One region of the Streptococcus sp. NSSLK0004 genome, then DNA from elsewhere that is predicted to be linked to it. Evidence: predicted binding sites of a transcription regulator. Region 1 holds the regulator's gene; the other holds the start of a gene.
The links. Region 1 encodes CtsR, which represses protease genes until heat stress. Its sites were predicted from a motif close to TTGGTCAAAAAAGGTCAAANA; they were not measured.
Positions count from the first base shown of each region.

Region 2: AC4CS8_RS02835 (ATP-dependent Clp protease ATP-binding subunit) is a predicted target of CtsR. The motif match lies at 1,649-1,669, and genes of this name have one in related genera.

Region 1 is NZ_CM180142.1:1,800,957-1,804,428, reverse strand. It holds gene tsf (translation elongation factor Ts) at 1-765, shown strand, start outside; gene AC4CS8_RS09250 (DUF6568 family protein) at 1,202-1,540, opposite strand; gene AC4CS8_RS09245 (CtsR family transcriptional regulator) at 1,823-2,281, shown strand; gene AC4CS8_RS09240 (ATP-dependent Clp protease ATP-binding subunit) at 2,284-3,472, shown strand, end outside.
Region 2 is NZ_CM180142.1:523,053-526,524, forward strand. It holds gene AC4CS8_RS02835 (ATP-dependent Clp protease ATP-binding subunit) at 1-1,607, opposite strand, end outside; gene AC4CS8_RS02840 (DUF1797 family protein) at 1,813-2,043, shown strand; gene AC4CS8_RS02845 (amino acid ABC transporter permease) at 2,173-2,862, shown strand; gene AC4CS8_RS02850 (amino acid ABC transporter ATP-binding protein) at 2,855-3,472, shown strand, end outside.

The DNA.
Region 1 (3,472 bases):
GTAAACACTACTGCTAAAGTAATTGCAGAAGGTAAACCAGCTGACAACGAAGCAGCTCTTAAATTGACAATGCCTTCAGGTGAAACTCTTGAAGAAGCATACGTGAACGCTACTGCAACTATCGGTGAGAAAATCTCATTCCGTCGCTTTGCTTTGGTAGAAAAAACAGATGCACAAGCATTTGGTGCTTACCAACACAACGGCGGCCGCATCGGTGTTATCTCAGTTGTTGAAGGTGGCGACGAAGCTCTTGCAAAACAAATCTCAATGCATATCGCTGCGATGAAACCAACTGTTCTTTCTTACACAGAGTTAGATGAGCAATTCGTTAAAGATGAGTTGGCACAAATCAACCACAAGATCGAACAAGACAACGAAAGCCGTGCAATGGTTGACAAACCAGCATTACCATTGTTGAAATACGGTTCAAAAGCTCAATTGACTGATGAAGTGATTGCAGCAGCTGAAGAAGCTATCAAAGCTGAATTGGCAGCAGAAGGCAAACCAGAAAAAATCTGGGACAAAATCATCCCAGGTAAAATGGACCGCTTCATGCTTGACAACACTCAAGTTGACCAAGCTTACACACTTCTTGCTCAAGTTTACATCATGGACGACAGCAAAACAGTTGAAGCTTACTTGAACTCAGTGAACGCTTCAGTTGTAGAATTTGCTCGCTTTGAAGTGGGTGAAGGTATCGAGAAAGCTTCAAACGACTTTGAAGCAGAAGTTGCAGCGACAATGGCAGCAGCTCTTGGTAAATAAGATATAACGAAGAACTTCCGAAAGGGAGTTCTTTTTGATAATTCGGTCTTAGGGCGGATGTCGGCTATGTTTGATTCAGTTATACTAGTATCAATCCTAAATATTTTTCATAATCTCCTTAAAAAAGCACCGACTTATGGTCGATGCTTTTTGCTAGCTTTCTAAAATATAAGTATCCCAGCTGGACTTGTTTACGAACTTGGTTCACTATCTCCAGCCTTCAGAGGTTTCCCAGACCTTTGAAGTGAGTGAAAGTAAACAGAAAGACTATCCAACAATTCAAGAACTTCCGAAGAGGAGTTCTTTTTGATAAATCAGTCTTAGGTCGGATGTCGGATATAGCTGTTTGGGTTATACTAATATCAATCCTAAATATTTTTCATAATCTCCTTAAAAAGCACTGGCCTTGTGGTCAGTGCTTTTTGTTTGTTCTGGTTTAGTCTTGAATAAACTCCGCAATTTCTTCTTCGGTCATGCTCGAATCGCAGCGGACTTGGACACCAGTTTCTTTGGCAACCAAGAGGCCAGGGACGGTAGGTACTTGGTAGTGGTCGCGGAGAGCTTGGAGTTGAGGGCTGACTTGGCTAGAGTCAAGGAAATGAACAGTCATCTGTTTGTCTTGAGCGACCTTATGAAGTTTTGGTGCGAAGCGGTTGCAGTAAGGGCAAGTGACACGTCCGATGAAGAGAATACCGCCATCTTTGGCAGCTAGAAGGCTCTGTGCTTGCTCCACAGTTACGTTTGTAAAATCTTGAATGTAGTCTTGAAAGTTCATGGTGTAAGATATAAAGGGCTGTAAGCGGACACAGACAAAATAGGAAACAGAACGACGATGCAAGCGTCCAGTTCTCGTTTATCTTTTTGGCCCAGTCCGTAGCCCGTATTCAGTTCAACTAAATACGGAAGCCATAGTCCTTTCTGTTTTTTCTTTTCATTATAGAAAATTTTGGAAAAGATTTCAAAATTCTGCTACGAGGTTAGCTGGGCTTTTGCTTTCAAAATTTGTTTTTTTAAGGTATAATAATGGTCAAAGATAGTCAAAGAAAGAGGCGATACTATGGCGATGAAAAATACATCAGATTATATCGAAGAGCATATCAAAGCCATCCTAGACCAGGTCAGTGTAGCGGAGTTACGTCGAAGTGAATTGGCCAGTCGGTTTGAAGTGGTACCCAGTCAGATTAACTATGTGATTAAGACCCGTTTTACAGCCAGCCGTGGCTATATTGTGGAAAGCAAGCGTGGTGGCGGAGGCTACATTCGTATCGGACGGATTACCTTTTCGGACAAGCATGAATTGGTTCGTGATCTGTTGAAAAATATGGGAGACAGTTTATCGGCAACGGTCTTTGCAGATATTTTACAATTACTCTTTGATGAACAGTTAATGACAGAGCGTGAAGGCAATCTTTTGCTTGCAACCAGTTCGGATGAGGTTTTAGGAAAAGAAGCTGGTGAAATTCGAGCACGGATGATGTATCAGATTTTACGCCGTTTGGATAGGAAAGAGGAATAAAAATGAAGATTTCAAGAGGTTTACAGGCCGTCTATGAAGATGCTCAATTGATAGCACAGCGTTATAATAGTGATTACTTGGAAACCTGGCATTTATTGCTGGCTTTTGTAATTAATCCTGATACGATTGCGGGATCTGTCTTGGCAGAATATCCAGCAGATGTATCGGACTACGAACACGCGACCTATGTGGTTACGGACAAGGTTTATCGTGAGGAATTGGAAGATTTTGTCATTCTACCTTCATCTAAGCGGACGGGAGAATTACAGGTTTTTGCTGAAAAGATTGCTGAGATTGTCAAAAGTAAAGAATTAGGAACTGAACATGTCTTCATGGGGATGCTGTTGGACAAGCGGTCAACAGCTTCACAGATTTTGGATAAGGCTGGTTTTCACTTTGAAGATTCTGATGACAAGATTCGGTTCTTGGATTTACGAAAAAATCTGGAGGCAAAGGCCGGTTTTACTAAGGAACATCTGAAGGCTATTCGGACCTTGATGAAAGGTGGAAAACCTAAGCAAGCAACGGTTGGTAATATGATGGGAATGCCTCAACCACAAAGTGGTGGTTTGGAGGATTACACACGCGATTTAACAGCCTTGGCGCGTGAAGGAAAGATGGAGCCTGTGCTTGGTCGAGATGCTGAGATTTCACGGATGATTCAAATCCTATCACGTAAAACTAAGAACAATCCAGTTTTGGTTGGTGATGCTGGTGTCGGAAAAACAGCACTTGCCTTGGGTCTGGCTCAGCGTGTTGCGGCTGGGGATGTGCCAGTTAGTCTGGCTAAGATGCGTGTCTTGGAACTCGACTTGATGAATGTTGTTGCAGGTACTCGTTTCCGTGGTGATTTTGAGGAGCGGATGAACAATATCATCAATGATATTGAAGAAGACGGTCAAGTTATCCTCTTCATTGATGAATTGCATACTATCATGGGTTCTGGATCAGGGATTGACTCGACCTTGGATGCGGCCAATATCCTCAAACCAGCCCTGGCACGTGGGACTCTTCGGACAGTTGGAGCGACGACTCAGACGGAGTATCAGAAGCATATCGAAAAAGATGCGGCTTTGGTTCGCCGTTTTGCAAAGGTCCTTATTGAAGAACCGACTGTTGCAGACAGCGTTACTATTTTGAAAGGATTAAAAGGGACTTTTGAAAAATACCATAGGGTCCGTATTGAAGATA
Region 2 (3,472 bases), 710 kb from region 1:
CCTACATAGCCTGGAGGAGCTCCGACCAGCTTGGCAACGGCATGTTTTTCCATGTACTCGGACATATCAAAGCGAATCATGCTATCAGCAGAGCCGAAGAGTTCAATTGCAAGTTGTTTAGACAATTCAGTCTTACCAACACCAGTTGGTCCGACGAAGAGGAAGCTACCGATTGGACGGTTTGGAGCCCCAAGGCCGACACGATTGCGACGAATTGCTTTAGCAATCTTATCTACTGCATCGTCTTGACCGATAACGTGAGCCTTGAGGTCGCTTGCAAGATTGATGAGTTGAGATTGCTCTTTTTCTTTAAGATCCCCAACTGGAATATTGGTTTTCTGTTCTACAATGGCTTCGATTTCCTTTTCAGTAATGAGGGGGGTATCTTCCTCACTCAAGGTTGCTTTTTGCATTTCCTTGTATTTGGCAATCTGGTCGCGGTAATAGGCTGCTTTTTCGTAGTCTTCGTCACGGGTAGCCTGTGCCTTGCGGTTTTCGGCATCAATTAGGCGTTGGTCAATTTCCTTTGGATCAACAAAATTAAGGGTTAGATTCATCTTAGAGCCAGCCTCGTCTAAGAGGTCAATAGCCTTATCAGGTAGGAAACGATCTTGGATATAGCGGTTAGAAAGAACTGCTGCAGCTTCGATAGCAGAGTCAGTGTACTTAACATGGTGGTAGTCTTGGTACTTGCTCTGAATACCCTTGAGAATGGTGATAGTTTCTTCTACGCTTGGCTCATCTACTTTGACAGGCTGCATCCGGCGTTCTAAGGCTGCATCTTTTTCGATAACTCGATATTCGTTGAGAGTGGTTGCACCAACGAGTTGCATTTCGCCACGAGCTAAAGCAGGTTTGAGGATATTCCCTGCGTCCATATTACCGTCACCGGCAGAACCAGCACCGACAATCTCATGAATTTCATCAATGAAGAGGATGACTTCTCTGCGATTGCGAATTTCCTCCATGAGTTTTTGCATTCGCTCTTCAAATTGACCACGGATACCTGTTCCTTGGACTAGGCTGACAACATCTAGACGGATGACTTCTTTACCTTGTAGTTTTTGAGGTACATCTCCGTCCACGATTTTCTGAGCCAAGCCTTCGACAACAGCTGTCTTACCAACCCCTGGCTCGCCGATAAGAACAGGATTGTTCTTCGTACGTCGATTGAGAATTTCGATTACACGGACGATTTCCTCATCGCGACCAATGACAGGATCAATGTCACCACGGCGTGCAATTTCTGTTACGTTGATACCGAATTCTTCCAGTAATCCATTTGGTTTTTGTGGGGGCTGTTGTGCGCCACCATTTCCATTGTTGCGACCGTTGCCACCGCCAGCTTGTGTAGGAGGGGTTTGATTGCGAGATTTGCCAGCAGGCGTGTTACCAGGATAGCCACCTAAATTGTTGAAAAATTCGCTAAAAGGATCCATGTTATTAGGATTAGTCAAATCGCCTAAGCCTTGTAAGATAGCATTGTTTGGATCGGTTTTCATAATTTGGTAGCAGTTGTGACAGAGATCTACCTGCTGTTGTTTTCCATTTAGGTTTGTATAGAGATGAATGGTTGCATCGTTGATTTTACAATTGTGACAAAGCATAGTCTTCCCTCTTTCTTTCGAGATAGCCTTTATAGTAACGAATAGTCAATAAAGGTCAGATATAAGTCCATTATAGCAAGTTTTGATTAAAATGCAAGTATCTGATACGATGAAAGTAGAGAGAAGTCTAAGAATTAGCACAAAAGCAAGACTTTTTGAGAAGTTTATGGTAAACTATTCCTATACTAATAAGAGGAGAATAACTATGGAATCACATTTGGTGAGAATTATCAACCGTTTGGAAGCGATGGCAAGCGACGGTGGTACTTTGAAACGTAATTTCGAGCGCGAAGGAGTTGTTGTTGCAGAAGTAGCGTACAGCTATGATGAAGAAAATGGCTCTGTTTTTACGCTTCGTGATGTAGCAGCTCGTGAAACCTATACATTTGATAGCATTGATTTGATTGCTATGGAAATTTACGAATTGCTTTACTAATCAGATGATTGAAAGAGGCACGCAGGTGCTTTTTTCTTTTGGAAATTTAATGAATATTAAGTCAAAGTGTTGTATTTTTATACAAAACATGGTATAGTAGTTGCTATCTAATGTAAATGGAGTATGTAAATGGATTTTTCTTTCCTTTCAAAATATTTAGCTTATTTTAATTATGGAGCGATTGTAACGATTATTATCGCTGTCTGCGTCGTTTTCTTAGGATCTATATTAGGGGTCTTATTGGCTTTTGCTCAACGTAGTAAATTTCGCCCGCTGGTTTGGTTGGCCAATATTTATGTTTGGATTTTTCGTGGAACACCTATGATTGTTCAAATTAGTATAGGTTTTGCTATGAGTCATCTTGTAGCACCAACTTTCCAGCTAGGGATTCTTTCGGTTGATTTATCTCGTTTGATTCCGGGGATTATCATTATCTCAATGAACTCTGGTGCATATTTGTCAGAAACTGTTCGAGCAGGGATTAACGCAGTACCAAAGGGACAGTTGGAAGCGGCTTATTCATTGGGAATCCGTCCACGTCAAGCTATGCGATATGTAATCATGCCACAAGCAATTAAAAATATTTTGCCTGCTCTTGGAAACGAATTTATTACTATTGTTAAGGATAGCTCGCTCTTAACTACAATTGGGGTTATGGAGTTGTGGAACAGTGCGGCAACCGTTGCGACGACCAACTATATTACCTTAGAACCGTATCTAGTAGCTGCTTTTTACTACCTGATGATGACAAGTGTTTTGACCTTGGGAATCAAGGCTTTAGAAACGAAATTGAACAAAGGAGATCGAGCTCATGGCTAATGCGATTATTTCCATTAAAGATTTACATAAGTATTTTGGAAAAAATGAAGTTCTTAAGGGAATTGACCTGGAGATTGAGCAGGGACAGGTTGTGGTCATTATTGGTCCTTCCGGATCGGGTAAATCGACTTTCCTACGCACCATGAACTTACTTGAAGTGCCTACTAAAGGAACTGTGACCTTTGAGGGTGTAGACATTACAGACAAGTCCAACGATATTTTTAAAATGCGTGAAAAAATGGGCATGGTTTTTCAACAGTTCAATCTCTTCCCTAATATGACTGTCTTAGATAATATTACCTTGTCCCCTGTTAAGACCAAAGGGCTTCCAAAAGATGAAGCAGAAGCCATTGCTCTGGACTTGTTGGAAAAGGTAGGCTTACCTGATAAGGCAGATGCCTATCCGCAAAGTTTATCAGGTGGTCAGCAGCAACGGATTGCCATTGCACGTGGGCTGGCTATGGATCCAGATGTTCTTCTCTTTGATGAGCCAACTTCAGCACTCGATCCAGAAATGGTAGGTGAGGTACTGGCTGTTATGCAAGACTTGGCCAAATCAGGTATGACCATGGTAATTGTGACGCATGAAATGGGCTTTGCTCGTGAAGTG